2 regions of the Peribacillus sp. B65 genome follow, and region 2 is predicted to be linked to the other one. Evidence: riboswitches for the same ligand, from Rfam matches in the RefSeq annotation. Region 2 holds a riboswitch; the other holds the start of a gene.

Region 1 (7,952 bases), 650 kb from region 2:
TCATTACCTTCGATGACAGTCATTTTGTCATATTGTATGAGGAAGAACCTGCCCTGCTCCACATCTGCCCTAATGGTCACTGCGAACTTGAGCTGGATCCCAAAAACTTGTTACACCCTTTTCAGGATTTCTCATCCGCCTTGAAGGACAAACAGCCGATTCAGGTGGAAGTTAAACGGTTACCGGAATTCCCAGAAAAGGAACGTCTATTATCCCTTGAAATCGAATCACTTCTATTAGTCCCTTTATACGGAAAAAGTAAAAAAATCGGAATTTGGACTTTCGGCAGGAAGAAAAAGAAAACATGGCATGAAGATGAACTCGAATTTCTTGAGCAACTATCCAACCAGCTTGCGTTAACTTTGGAGAATGCCCAGCTTTATAAGGAAATTCTTCATTCCAAACAGGAGTGGGAGGATACATTCAAGGCAGTTGAGGATATGATCATCGTCTTTGATCACAAAGGAACGGTCTATCAATCCAATGATTCAGCCAGGGACTTTTCCGACCTGCTTGCTTTAATTGTAAAATCCCAATCTTTGATTCAAGATACCTTTACGTGTAATAAGCCAGGGTTTCAGGAAATTCTCCTTCATCATGATACCATCTTAGAAATGCATGCTTACCCGATTCAGAATAAGGAGCATCAAGTATATGGGGTCATTGCTTATTATAAAAATGTCACCGAAAGAAGACAGATGGAAGTCCAGCTATTGCATGCCGGGAAACTTGGGGCGATTGGTGAAATGGCAGCAGGGATTGCCCATGAATTGAATAGCCCATTAACGGCCATTCTTGGTAACTCGCAAATTTTACTACGGAAAACCCCACAGGACAATCTGGATTATATGCTATTGGACGATATCAAGATTTGCGGAGACCGATGCAGGCAAATAGTGAAAAGCCTGCTTACCTTTTCAAGGCAGGATGAGTATAGATTTCACTATTACTCTATTAACGAAGCCATTCACCAGGTTCTGAACCTATTGAAGTTCCAACTTGGGAAGAAGCAAATCTCCCTCCATCTTACCCTTCAGGAAGACCTTCCTTTCATAAAGGGCAGCCAGCCGCAGATAGAACAGATCATCATCAACTTGCTATTGAATGCCAAGGACGCATTGGATGAGTCCGCCCAAACGGAAAAATCAATTGCGATCACTACCTATACAGAAAACAAGTTCATGGTGGTTCAGGTGACTGATAACGGAACGGGGATTGAAAAAGAACGCCTGCCCTTCATATTCCATCCCTTTCATACGACTAAAGACCGTGAAAAAGGTACAGGTTTGGGGCTGTCTGTAAGCCTCGGCATCGCCAAAGACCATGGCGGAAAGATCGACGTATTGAGCACGCCAGGACAAGGAAGCACTTTTTTCCTGAGGCTTCCCTTACAAGGAGAGGAAAGGGGATGATAAGGTGGTTCATTTACTTGTGGTAGACGATGAGAAAGAGGTTGGGACTTTTCTATCCCGCCTTTTTACGATGAAAGGTTACCTCGTACAAGTTGTGAATAGCGGCAAGGAGTTTCATGAGATCGATTGGAATCAGCAGCGTTTTGATGTCGCAATGATAGATTTGAAGCTTCCGGATTGTGATGGACTTTCCCTCCTGCAGCATCTAAAACAACTGCAGCCGCGTTGCAAGGTACTGATCATGACCGGATACAGCACCGTCAAGACCGCTGTTGATGCAATGAAGCTCGGCGCGAGTGATTACATGGAAAAACCCTTCGTGGATATTGAAGTACTGGAAAGGCAGATTGACAACCTATTAAATGAAAATGAAGCTTTGAATCAGCATTTCATTCATAAGCTAGCCGAGGATTCAGGACTCATTGTCGGTGAAAGTCCTTTAATGAAGAATTTGATTGAAACGGCTTTCAAGGTGGCCCAAAAATCCGTCAATGTATTAATTGAAGGAGAAACTGGAAGCGGTAAAGAAGTGCTTTCCCGCTTCATCCACATTGCCAGCCCCCGGAACCATGAACCTTTTATCGGCATCAATTGCGGAGCGATCTCTGAATCCCTGCTTGAAAGCGAATTATTCGGTCATGAAAAGGGCGCTTTCACCGGAGCGACCCAGCTGCGAAAGGGTTTTTTCGAAATTGCAGGGAACGGGACGCTTTTCCTTGATGAAATTGCGGATGCGAGTCCCGCCATTCAGGTCAAATTGCTTCGGGTTTTGGAAACGCGGGAATTCATGCGGGTTGGCAGCAGCGGGACATTACGGACGAACGCCCGGTTAGTGGCAGCCTCCAATGAAAACCTGCAGCAGGCCGTGGACAAGAATAAATTTCGGGAAGACCTATTTTACCGACTGAACGTCGTGACTCTGGATATCCCGCCATTAAGGAACCGAAAAGAGGATATTCCCTTGCTTGTCCGTCACTTGATTGAGAGAAATGGTCATGGAGATATTTCTTTTTCCAATGAAGCCATTGAAAAATTACAGCAATACAACTGGCCAGGCAACATACGCGAACTTTCTAATGTGGTCATGCGCACGCTAACTCTTGCAGACAATAAGTCGGTAATAACCGCCAATGATATCTCTCTATCCAACAGCCAGATCACCACTGACAAAAATGTGTCCCTTAATGAGATTCAGTCAACAGAAAACCTTCTTGAAGAGTGGCGAAAAAGACTGGTGGCCGATTTTAATGAGAAGGATGAACTGATGCTTGAAGAAATCCTTACGGAAATCAAACAGCTTCAATCGACAATTGGAAAGGAGCTCGTCATGCAAGCACTGCAAAAAACCTACGGCAACCGGAATGAAGCTGCCAAACGCTTGCAAATATCCATAAGGAAATTGCGCTATATATTAAATGAGAAAAGCCAGACATAATAAAAAGGAGGATGCCCCGTTCCAGGGCTTCCTCCTCTGTTACTATTCTAGCGTCAATACGATGCGTCCGTTGATTTCTCCCTTTTCCATCATTGAAAACACGTCATTGATTTCATCAAGCTTTCTTGTTTCAATATTCGTTCTGACTTTACCCTCAGCCGCAAATTGAACAGCTTCCTGTAGATCTTTTCTCGTCCCGACGATGGACCCTTTTACAGTTACCCCATTTAACACTGTATCAAAAATCGGGATTGGAAGTTCATCATTCGGCAATCCGACTACGACAAGTGTGCCTCCCCTCTTGACAGAACTGTAAGCCTGTTCGAATGCTTTTTTCGTAACCGCTACAGAAATGGATGCCTGCACACCGCCAACTTTATCCTTTATGGCCTGTACAGGATCGGTCTTAAGCCCATTAACCGTGTAATCCGCCCCCAGTTCCGTCGCCAGATCAAGCTTATCATCTTGAATATCGACAGCAATGACATTAAAGCCCATCGCTTTCGCGTATTGCAGGGCAACATGTCCCAATCCGCCAATTCCATAAACCGCTACCCAATCACCAGGTTTTGCTTCTGATACCTTAAGCGCTTTATACGTCGTTACACCTGCACAGAAAATCGGTGATACCTCCGCAAAGTCAAGCCCTTCAGGAACCTTCACCACATATTTGGCAGGTGCTTTACAATATTCCGCATACCCGCCGTCCACGGAATAGCCTGCATTCAATTGATCCAAGCAAAGCGTTTCCCTGCCGGTCAGACAATATTCACAATCGCCACAGGCTGAATAAAGCCAAGGGATCCCAACACGGTCACCCACTTTCAAGGAAGTTACGCCTTCTGCCACCTTTTCTATAATGCCCACACCCTCATGTCCGGGGATAAGCGGAAGCTTGGGTTTTACCGGCCAATCACCATGTACCGCATGTAGATCGGTATGACACACGCCACAGGCTTTAATTTTCACTAATATCTCACCATACTCCAATTTCGGAATGGGTACTTCTTTAACCTCAAGTTTTTGGTTAAATTCATTGACGACCGCCGCTTTCATTGTCTTGACCTGTTGTTTTGCATTTACAGTGCTTGCCCCTTGTTTTACATTCATGATTCATATTCCTCCCTTAATTCAGTGGATATTATTTCTTGCTACTACTTAAATTTGCACTACTGCACTACTTAAAATAGATGCAAGTGCCATGCCACTGCAAAAAGGCCAATAAGACAGCAATCACAAAAAAAAGTGCCGAAAAATCGGCCCATTTGGACGAATTAACGGCTCAAGTTGGACGAAATCCGGTTTGTATATTGCAGAAAAAATGGCTCACCCTATAAATAGGAGGTGTCTAAAACATGGACCAATTTGAAAAAGCCTATGAATCATATAAACAGCAGGGAACACCGCAAGCAAACCAACCTGATTCAGCAGGAAAAGAAGAAATCATCGCCGTAAGGAAAAATGAAGAGGACAATATTATCGCCATCAAGACGAACTCCGGCCGCGAACTCGACTACCCCACAGCCCTTGCGGAAGCAAAGGCGGGCAACCTGGCCAATGTTGACGTCTTTCATAAATATGGACGTGACATATTGCGGAGTGAGCCCGATGGGATAAAGGAAAATAACCTGGATCAACTGCCGGATTTTTGATATTTCGGGGAGACTGCCTGATATGGGCAGTTTTTTTCTGTCTGGATGAACTAAAAAAGAACCAGCATGATTAGCCGGATCTTATTTTTCGTAAGGATAGGATTCAGAGATTTCGAGCAGTCGGCCGCAGGACTCGACAACCTCGATGATTTCCATCCATGACATGTCCAGACCCAGTTCATTAGCATGGGAAATCTTATCCCGTAATTTCCGGATGGCATTCGCATCCTTCTTCCCTTTACTTTTCGAAGGGATTTGGAAGAAGCACCTCAATTCTTTATCTTTATGTATAATATCGAATTTATCACTGATTTGCAGGCACTCTATTATATTGATATCCTCATTTTTATCGATTCTCCTTCTATATAATTCGGTTGCCTTTTCTAAACGGTCTTCGCTGATCATTGGATACCAGCTGCCATCGCCGAATCTATCCAGGATGATATCGCTCATCCTCATTTCCAATAAGGTAATATATCCGAATATCAGCATCCTGATCGGAGGCTTTTGAAGGTCGGCATGGGTAATCAGCATTTTAATTGAATTATTCTCCAAGACGAACACCCTTGTTTTATTCTTGAAAATATGGAGAAGCTGGATCAAAGGAGTTGAATCCGAAACCATTTCCCTTGGTGAAAAGTTTCTCATATATTCAGAAATACTTCCTTCACCTAGTTCGTCCCTTTCGATATACCCGATGATTTCCCCTTGATCTTGGACAGCCAATATATCAAAATTCTTTTTCTCCAATGCTTTCTGAATATCCAGCGCCTGATCATTTTTATGGCAAAACTCAAGCTCCTGGGCAATGCTCTTAACCGTTATATTTTCTTCATAAAGAGTTTTAAGACTAAGATAGCTGCTATTGCTTTTTCTTTCGCTTCCATTTAACATCTTTCAACCTCCGCTCAGGAACACTTTCTGCCCGTTTTCCGCTTTAATCATGGAAATGCATGCGGCCCCCACAAATAAAGTCCACTGCAGTGGACTCAATCCCAATCATGTGAATCTAATTTTTTGACACATTAATCAAATGACATCAACTGTATTGCCTACCGCCGTTTCCTCATTCTCCTTTTCTTCCCAACCCTTACAAACATCCACCCACTCCTTCGCACCTGAATATTCAAACAATTCAGCGAGTGTAAGTTCTATTGCAGAGTTCGCACTGCCGCAAGCCGGGAACAATGACTCGAAGCGCTTCATCGATACATCAAGAAAAACAGCTAAATCGTTTGCCAGACCAAACGGGCAAACGCCTCCGATTGCATGGCCGGTCTGTGCAAGCACTTCTTCAGGCGAAAGCATTCGTGCCTTGAAGCCGAATGTCTGACGAAATTTCTTATTATCCACTTTGGCGTCCCCTGCGGCAACTACCAAAATCGCGTGTTCACCTTCCCCTTTAAAGGAAAGAGTCTTAGCAATCCGCGCTGGGATAACACCGATGGTTTCCGCTGCCTCAATCACCGTAGCACTCGATGTTTCGAACTCCTTTACGTCGCCTTCCCGATTCCATTGTTTAAAATGGCTTTTGACACTCTCGATTGACATTTTATATTCACTCCTTTTACGTACATATTGAAATAATATCATCCTTCATTGCAATAAATCAAAATCCTATTGTGCCACTTCTACTGCTTGGAAACTAATAAATTAAAACCATTCTTTACAAATTGACGAAACAAGCGTACATGGGATACTATTAATAATCGGGTAAACGCCTACACGTGGTTCGTAACCATCCCACGATAAAAAACTAGGGAGAGAGTAAAATGAATGTTCGTACACTCGTGATAAACGGGTTATTGGCTGCCTTGTATGTGGCGGTCTCATTGGTGTTTAAACCAATAGCTTTTGAGATGTTCCAATTCCGTGTACCGGAAATGTTGAATCATCTGATTGTATTCAATAAAAAGTATATCTACGGTATCGTTGGCGGGGTCTTCATATCGAATCTGCTCTTTTCGCCGATGGTGCCATATGATTTGATTTTTGGGGTGGGGCAATCCCTGCTCGCCTTATTGCTTGTCATTTATATTTCTCGTTTCATAAAAGGCATTAAAGGACGGATGATCGCCACGATTATCTTTTTCACGTTCACAATGTTTTTAATTGCAATTGAACTGAACCTTGCCTTTGGCTTGCCATTCTGGCTAAGCTGGATGACTACAGCTGTCGGTGAGTTCGTCGTCCTCCTGATCGGAGCGCCAATCATTTATGGAATGAACAAAAGAATTCAGTTTGAAAAGTGGCTTTAAAAGGAATCTTCGCGCCGTTAGGCCACTATAATGGAAAAGAGCTGTCTGCATGATGCGGCAGCTCTTTTTTTTCACCAATGAACTCGAAAATGATAAACTATTAGTAAGAATGGTGGTGGCCCATTGAAAAAAGTCCTGACCATAATAGGTCTCCTTGTAATCGCAATATTTATATACTCTAATGCTGAGCTGTTCACTTTGGTTTGGAAAAGTGACCTGGATTCTGTTATTGGTATATTGAAGGAAAACCTTCTGCTTACATTTATTGTGACATTCGTATTGATGTTTGTACAAAATTCTTTTACAATCATCCCCTTAATTTTGCTCCTGACTATCAATGTCACGATATTCGGATTCATATATGGCTATCTATGGAGTTGGTTTACAAGTGTTGTTGCCTCAGGATTCATTTTTTATGCAGCAAGAAACTGGTTTCAGGAGCTTCTCTTAAAGAAGATTGGTGAAAAATGGCAGGAAACCGTTGTGGAGCATGGCTTCATGTACGTTTTTACAGGAAGGATTTTCCCGCTTATCCCAACAAGCTTAATTAACTTGGCAGCTGGAGTCAGCACTGTCACGTTCAAGGATTTTTTATTAGCGACGGCGCTTGGCAACCTTATATACTTTTTCTTCCTATCGCTGATTCCCTATGGACTGCTATCTGTTGAAATGAACCAATATACGCTAGCTGCACTCGCACTCCTCTTCTTACTATTTTTCATTATCTATAAGCGTGCAAAAAAGAAAAAGAAACTTACCTTCTTCAGAAAAAACAGGTGACCACATTGGCCCCTGTTTTTTTATTTAGGATTCTGCATATATTTTTTTTCGATAGTTTGTTAAAATGTGTATGTAATTTTACCTTTGAAATGTCTAAAATCAGGGAGAATCTCCATGTCCAAACGCTCCATCTTAGCAATATATATCCTATCCGGGATTCTTACATTAGTCGTATTCGACTATTTTTTAACTACAAATATCCAAAACAAGGAAGTCTTCGTTCAACTGCAAAGAGTGGAAGGCTTTGTTTTCCTTTTATCAATAGGCTTGGTCTTATATCTTTATTTAGCTAAAAGGGAAGAATTCAAACGATTAAAAGAGGCGGAACAACGTCGGCGTACACTCATCAATTCGATGGTTGATTTCGTTAACTTCAAGGATGGTGATGGCCGATGGCTTGAATCCAATACCTTCG
Region 2 (7,952 bases):
ATCGGGATGCGCATTCAACATGCCGCGAAATGCTGTTTTTTCATCAATGCCCAAAGCTTCCGCAACGGCCAATGCGAGGGATGCATTATCCGGAAATACCATATAGTCGAATTCGCGTAGAAATTCTTCCGAAATTCTGGAGTTATCTGCAACAATCACTTTTGTGTTGCGTTCTTTGGCAATTTGCTTGAAAAAGTCCAAGTATTCACTTTCGATGGTTATTAAGTGACCATTATAGGGAATGGTAGCGGTGAAGGCTTCAGCAACCTCATCCAAAGTCGGTCCCATGACATCCATATGGTCTTCCAATACATTCACGATGACCCCGATGTTTGCTTGGATCATTTTGTTTTGGAAGATTAGTTGATAGTCAGGCTGTACGGCCATACATTCACAAACCAACGCCTCGGTTCCTAAATCGGCAACTTCTTTAATTACACGCCGTTGTTCTCCTATGTTGGGTCCTTCCGGTCGGCGTACAATCGGTTTTTCCTTGTCGGTAAACCAATAGATCATTCTTGCTGATGTACCGGTTGTTTTACCTACTGTTTTGTACTTAGCTTCCTGGATCACACCTGTAATCAGACGCGTTACAGTCGATTTCCCTCGGATCCCATTCACATTCACACGTACCGGGATGGAGTCGAGACGCTTCTGATGGCGCTTTTGTTCGAAAATGCCATAGCCAAGCAAAAAGATCGCACAAATAAATATTGGTGCCATTTTTTAACCTCTCTTTTTTTAAATATTTGATTTACTGAATACACACTACATGATTTTAAACTTAATAGGCAAGAGTCAATTATTCTATTGCAATATAGTTATTATCAACTTTTTCAAATAAATGTATATTGGAGTGTAATAGTATCTAATGGGATAAATTGTTTTATGAGTACAAAGATATGGCTGGAAATCAAGGGAATCCTCGGTTTATTTACACTAAATTATGGAAAATTTAATAAAAACCCATTTTGATTAGAATCAAAATAGATTCATGAGCATTTAAACCTAATTCATAATGGCTATATTTGAATAATAATTGTTTTTGAAAAGTGAGGTTTATTACAGTTTGTTAATTGTTTCTACCCATTGTTTGACATAAACGTAACAATTTTTAAGCATTTGTCATTCAATGTGAAATATTGCATCTAACGACTCAATTAGTTGAACTCTTTTGAATATGGACAAAGATGAGTAAAAGAACACATCTCTTTTTTTTGATATTTACCGGTTTTTTCCTTAGGTAATACCCATGGGTCTATCATTGATCTTTTACCTAAAACATGAAATAAAATAAAGTTAACCCATTTTTTAAAAAAATACCTAGTTTCTTCTATAGATATAGTGTTTATAGATGAATGCAAAATAAAAAAGCTCAGAAGCATTTCTGAGCTTTCGGCTTATATATTGCAAATGAATGGAATGGTCACGAATCTCCGTTCATCTGGAGATTTAACGTTGGGGAGTCTTGAACTGCAGCCTGGGTAGCTGATTATGGAAGGAATCAGGTCAACTGGATTTCTTTCTGTCAGAAATTTCAAGGTTGGAGCCCTTTTTACCGCCATCAATCACATAAAATCTAGGAGTTAATCTCCTTCTTTTTCCTTGATTGTCAGGATTCATCTTCATATAATTTTCGTATTCTTTGCGAAAGAATTCATCGGTTTCCCGTTCCAGTGCTTTTCTTTCGTTAAAATCTGTTATGAATTTGAAAAAACGTTTCATATGAATTCCTCCTTATGGGGTTAAAAGGTCTTGGTTTAATAGTATCATATCATTAGTGAAATTTAACCTTTTTAAAAAATTTGAAGTGGGAATCGTGTTTTTGTGTGAATAAAGTTGTGAATGGCTTGATTCGAGAGAAAGCATGCAATGGAACCTTACTGGGTATATGTTCTCGTGCATGTTGAAAGGAAATGTCGGGATTTGCAGTAGCAGGTATTGGAAGTAATGAATATTTAAGTTAAAATATTCCTTTAATCAATTATACACTAAATATTCTGAAAACAAAGGAAAATATTCACTTCCAGCCACTTCTGATAGATTTGTTTTTTAATGGTTCATTATTGTGTATAGTTATTTATTCCCCGAATATACGAAAATGAAACAACCCTTATAATGGAAGGGAAAAAGCAATTTCCCGCATTCGGGAAATTGCTAGTGTCATAATTGGAACTTCTTAACCTGTTCAGTGAGCAGTTCTGCCGAAGATGCAAGTTCACTGGCATGATTCGTGATTTCATCCATCGAAGAGCTGGATTGCTGAGCGGAGGCGGAGACTTGTTCGATTCCTGCCGCGGACTCTTCAGAAACGGCTGCGATATCTTCGATAGCCTGATTGATTTTTTGGCTATTTATGGAAATATAGTTCAATTCGTCTGTTATATGCAGTATTTTCATTTCCATATTCCCGACAGAATGATTGATTGTTTCAAAGGTTTGCCCTGTGAGCGTGATTTGTTTCGTGCCTTCATCCACTTGAGTATAACTATCTTCCAGGGAGTGGACGACCGTTTTTGAACCTGTTTGAATGGCGGAGACAATATTGGTGATATCCCCAACGGAGTCTGTGACCTCTTCAGCGAGTTTCCGCACTTCATCGGCGACGACGGCAAAGCCCTTGCCATGTTCACCAGCACGAGCAGCTTCTATGGCTGCATTCAGCGCCAATAGATTAGTTTGATTGGATATATCCTTGATGACCTGCACAAGCTGCGAAATTTGCTGTGATTGAGAATCGAGTCCTTTCACTTGCTCTACGGCATTTTTGACAATCCCATCAATACTTTGCATCTGTTGGACCGAACTGCGCATTAAAGTGGTGCCTTCCTTGGTCAAGGAAAGGATTTCGGTTGAACTGTTAGCTACATCCACCCCTTCTAGGTGGGCAAGCTTAATCCTGCCGGTGAAATCATCCATGATGCGAACCATTTCAGATGCCCGGTTGGCTTGTGACTCCGAACCTTCCGAAAGTTCATACATAGTAGTCGCTATCTGTTTGGTGCCCTGCTGCACTTCATTTGCTGATTGAGTCAGATCTTCGCTTTGGTTGGAAACGGATTGCGAAACAATGAGCATTTTTTCAATCGTATCACGAAGGTCTTTCTGCATTTGATTGGCGGATACCGTTAGTTCGCCCATTTCATCATTTGACTTTTGCTCCAGGGGCTCATGATTCAGCTCTCCTGCAGCCACCATTTTCATCCTATCCCTGATTTTAAGGAGGGGGGTGGTAATGAGGTTGGCAGTGACAACCGCAAGGACAAGGCCGATAAGGACTGCCGCAATGGATATGATGATACTTGTCGTCTTAACCGATTTCCCGTTGGTGATGACGGTTTCACCTGAAGCGACAATCAATTCCTCGCGTTCCGAAGCAAGCTCCTTGAAACCCTCCATAACTTCATTGCTTATTGGCGCCACTTCATTTTCGAGTATTTCTTTAGCGCGTTCTTCATTTCCATTTTCATATTGTGGAAACACCCGGTCTACAATCATCGTCCTCCAATCCACGCTTTTCTCGATTAATTCCTTCGCTTTAACAGAATCGCTTAAGGCAAGGAGATCCTCCTGGATGACCTGGCTTTCTTCGGTATATTGTAAGAACCCTTCTTTATAACTCTTGTCACCATAAAGAATATATGCCCGGGCGTATGCGGTTCTTTGTGCTAGATTGTATAGCAGCTTTTCGTCTTGGATAAGAAGCGGAAGCTCCTTTTTGATGATATCCTGGGAATATACCAGTGACTTGTTGCTGCTGTAGATGTTGAATGCTCCTAAGATGACACATAAAGATATGATGAGTGAAAATGCCACCAATACCTTTGCTTTAATGCTTTTCAAATTATTGGGCCCCTTTATCGATATTTTATTCACACTGTTTTATCGGATAAATAAAAGGATATTTAAGCAATGAAAAGTTAACCAAATTTTCCATCAGATCCAATGTTCTCTTAATATAAACATCTTGATTTCTTATCGTTTTCAAGTTACTATTGACTTGGAAAAATATAATATTCCGCGTTAAGGCGGAAGAGGTTCTAGCTACCCTCTCAAAAAAACTAAGGAGAAACAGTGCTCTTTTCTTAGGGTGCTGTTTTTTTCCGTAAAAAGGAGTTTTATAGAAATGAAGAAGAAAGAAAAGGCAGTGGTTGTGTTTAGCGGAGGTCAGGACAGTACGACGTGCCTGTTCTGGGCGATGGAGAGATTTGAGGAAGTGGAAGCGGTGACGTTCGATTATAACCAGCGGCATAGCTTGGAAATCGAATGCGCTCAAAACATTGCCAAGGAATTGGGCATAAACCATCATATCCTTGACATGTCGCTGCTGAACCAACTGGCACCAAATGCGCTGACGAGAAGTGATATTGCGGTGGCGGACGGAGAAGAAGGGGAATTGCCGTCGACGTTCGTACCAGGGAGGAATTTGCTGTTCCTTTCGTTTGCCGGAGTGCTGGCGAGTCAGATTGGCGCTAAACATATAGTCACCGGTGTTTGTGAAACGGATTTCAGCGGATATCCGGACTGCCGCGATGTATTCATTAAATCATTGAATGTGACCTTGAACTTGTCGATGGACCAGTCATTCGTCATTGATACGCCGCTAATGTGGCTTAATAAAGAGGAAACATGGGAGCTAGCGGATCAGCTAGGCGCGTTCGATTTTGTACGCGAAAAGACCCTGACTTGCTATAACGGAATCATCTCCGACGGCTGTGGAGATTGTCCGGCATGTAATCTGCGGAAAAAAGGACTGGATGACTATGTAAGCAGACGGAAGGTGCTTTCATGATGTACGGTTTTACGATAGTTGATAAACTCCAAAAAATAGATGAAGATATTCAGCGCAGCCAATTGAAGTATACAAACAAGAGGGTTCTCGTGAGTAAGGAATTCACCTTTGATGCGGCACACCATCTGCATGATTATGAAGGAAAATGCAAGAACCTGCATGGCCACACGTATAAGGTCATTTTCGGATTAAGCGGGTATACAGATTCACGCGGGTTGATGATAGATTTTGGGGACATCAAGGATATATGGAAAAATGAAATTGAAATCCACCTGGATCACCGTTATTTGAATGAAACCCTGCCGCTCATGAATACAACAGCTGAAAATATGGTTGTCTGGATTTATGAAAAAATGGCCGAATCCCTTTCATTAAAAGAATATGAAGGTGCTAGAGTCGAATTTGTTCGACTGTACGAAACGCCGACAAGCTATGCCGAAGCCAGACGGGAGTGGATGGAAAGTGAGTAAACTCCCGGTTATGGAAATCTTTGGGCCGACCATCCAAGGAGAGGGAATGGTCATTGGCCAAAAAACCATGTTCGTTCGGACGGCCGGCTGCGATTATTCGTGTGCCTGGTGTGATTCCGCATTTACATGGGATGGCACCGGTAAGGAAGATACCGTCCAGATGACTGCCGAAGAAATATGGGATGAGCTGAAGCGTATTGGGGGTTCCGCTTTTTCCTTCGTTACGATATCAGGAGGAAACCCGGCTCTGCTGAAAAACCTAAACGGCTTGATAGCGATCTTACATGAAAATAAAATGAAAATAGGTGTCGAAACCCAAGGGAGCCGATGGCAGGATTGGTTTCTCGATATTGATGAACTGACTATTTCACCTAAGCCGCCGAGCTCTGGAATGAACACCGACTTTACGGTGCTCGACAAAATCATCTCGAACCTTGCCAATCGAAATCCTGAAAACCATGTCTCATTGAAAATCGTCGTATTTAACGAGGAAGATTATCAATATGCCAAACATGTACATGGGCGTTACCCGGAAATTCCTTTTTATCTGCAGGTCGGCAATGACGACAGCAGGACGGCGGATGATCGTCAATTGATCAGCGGCCTATTGAAGAAGTACGAAGAGTTAATTGATAAAGTGATAACAGATGATGAATTGAATGATGTGAAAGTCCTGCCCCAGCTGCATACCTATATATGGGGTAACAAGCGGGGCGTATAAAGAAAAGAAAGCGGAGGCAGTGTGATGCGTAATCACACTGCCTTTTAAGCTATTACAACCTTTGAATGTGTGTAGCTTTGAAGGATGATGTGTATTTAAGGCCATATCCAAATAAGCGATCCATTCCAATATGCGCAGTCCAAATTAAACCAATCAGCATCAATGCATCAGACTTTAGAAAAATGGCTAGCAAAATCATGAAGATGGACAGAGTATAAGTATGAAATAAGTTATAAACCCTTGCTCCAATCCGATCATTGATCAGGTAGGCCAGCATGGAAACATCAGGCGATAAAATCAATAGAAGGAAAATCCACCAGCTGAATTCATATAACGAATAGATGTAAATCACCGCTAAAAGGACCATGAGTCCTTCAATATGAAGGTATTTCTTTACCATATTAAAACCTCCAATGTTTAATTGACCTATGGTTAATAATATTCAAAAAATTATATGATGTTCCTGATGATATTTTTTACATGAAAATAAGCTAAGCCTTTTACATCTTGATAAGTTAGCTCAGAATTAATATAAAAAGTTATAAATCCGTGAAGAGAAAGAAAAATCGACCATATGGATGCAGGATTCAATTTGTTGTCCGTTAGGTCCGTCAGGGACTGGATGAGCTTTTCATATGTTTTATTAGAATCAAATTGAAGTAACTGCTGAATTTCTTTTTCCTTCGATAAAAACATGATGGAATAATGATTTTGTTGGGTTAGACCGAACTCCAAGAAGCACAATAAAATCTTTTCCATTTTTACAGAAGAATCCTTTTCCGACATGATGATATCATCGATTAAATTATTTAAAACGGAGAAATCCGTTTTTACCAAACTATAAAATATTTCCGCCTTATTTTTAAAATGATAATAAATGGCTCCATGGCTGCAATCCAATGATTTAGCCAATTGCCTCATGGAGACATTAGAATACCCTAACGTTGCAAAAAGGTTTCTAGCTTCATTCAACACCATGTCCCTGGATAATTCTTTACCTGCCGATTTCCTTGGCGACATCTTGTCACCTCCTTATTAATTGACCACTGGTTAATTAGGATGATAGCTCACTGATTTCCAAATGTCAAATATTAGATTGAATAATAAATTCCTGTTTTTAAAGATAAACTTTACCATTTACTGAAGCGGAATTCCACCAGTGTTGCAAAGGGGAGCATTCAGGACATTGCAGCGTTTTTATTTTTAACTTTAATACCTTTATATGGTATTATAAGGATATTATTGGAGCTTTGAGGGGATGGATAAATGAAAAAGAAATTCGGTATTTTGGCATCAATTTTCATAGTCTTGACGGCTTTTTTTTTATTCAATAAACCGTATAAAGATAAAACAATTCCTGTAGAAGACATTTTTGAAGTGTATCCACGAGAACAGGTAATAATAAATGAAATGGTGATCATAGATGGAGTTGATGAGGACAATCCGAGTGATGTCGATTTGAATGATGAAGAGGAATTGGAAAATTTGGTAAAAAAGCAATATGAGCAAAATCAAAAGGGAGAAATAATTTTTACAGAAAAAAATCAGTGAAATCACCTGTCTGTAATGAGTAAACTAATGGTGGAGGCGGCAGTTATTGATAGTTTCGGATAGTATCTATGGGGAACACATTGTAGAGGGAGTTCTGGAAGGGCTGATAGTAAGTAAACCGGTCCAAAGATTGAAGGGGATACATCAAGGCGGGGCAAGTTATTTAGTTAATGAGAAGTGGGATGTCACACGATTTGACCATTCAATTGGTGTGATGCTTTTAATAAAAGCGCTTGGAGGTTCATTGGAGGAACAAATCGCGGGCTTGCTGCATGACGTATCCCACACTGCATTCTCACATGTAATTGATTTCGTTCTGGATTGTAAGGATGAAGATTATCATGAAAAAATATATGAACAAGTCATTATGGAATCCGAAATCCCATTTATACTGAAGGAATATGGATATGATCGTAAA

What was found. Region 2 has a riboswitch for preQ1 ahead of queC (7-cyano-7-deazaguanine synthase QueC). Riboswitches for the same ligand answer to the same signal wherever they lie in the genome.
Region 1: it holds a riboswitch for preQ1, as region 2 does, so the genes downstream of both, ACSR9O_RS18945 (QueT transporter family protein) here and queC (7-cyano-7-deazaguanine synthase QueC) in region 2, are expected to answer to the same signal.

Annotation. Positions count from the first base shown of each region.
Region 1 covers NZ_CP195840.1:3,883,943-3,891,894, forward strand. Annotated here, with positions in the region: gene ACSR9O_RS18915 (sensor histidine kinase) at 1-1,412, shown strand, start outside; gene ACSR9O_RS18920 (sigma-54-dependent transcriptional regulator) at 1,417-2,847, shown strand; gene adhP (alcohol dehydrogenase AdhP) at 2,890-3,903, opposite strand; gene ACSR9O_RS18930 (DUF3892 domain-containing protein) at 4,203-4,499, shown strand; gene ACSR9O_RS18935 (hypothetical protein) at 4,581-5,393, opposite strand; gene ACSR9O_RS18940 (YbaK/EbsC family protein) at 5,529-6,050, opposite strand; PreQ1 riboswitch class I at 6,221-6,265, shown strand; gene ACSR9O_RS18945 (QueT transporter family protein) at 6,272-6,757, shown strand; gene ACSR9O_RS18950 (TVP38/TMEM64 family protein) at 6,881-7,537, shown strand; gene ACSR9O_RS18955 (PAS domain-containing sensor histidine kinase) at 7,652-7,952, shown strand, end outside.
Region 2 covers NZ_CP195840.1:3,233,047-3,240,998, reverse strand. Annotated here, with positions in the region: gene pgsB (poly-gamma-glutamate synthase PgsB) at 1-723, opposite strand, end outside; gene ACSR9O_RS15880 (hypothetical protein) at 1,510-1,725, opposite strand; gene ACSR9O_RS15875 (methyl-accepting chemotaxis protein) at 2,164-3,843, opposite strand; PreQ1 riboswitch class I at 4,029-4,071, shown strand; gene queC (7-cyano-7-deazaguanine synthase QueC) at 4,127-4,792, shown strand; gene queD (6-carboxytetrahydropterin synthase QueD) at 4,792-5,262, shown strand; gene queE (7-carboxy-7-deazaguanine synthase QueE) at 5,255-5,983, shown strand; gene ACSR9O_RS15855 (DUF4260 domain-containing protein) at 6,036-6,383, opposite strand; gene ACSR9O_RS15850 (TetR/AcrR family transcriptional regulator) at 6,434-7,003, opposite strand; gene ACSR9O_RS15845 (hypothetical protein) at 7,250-7,534, shown strand; gene ACSR9O_RS15840 (HD domain-containing protein) at 7,581-7,952, shown strand, end outside.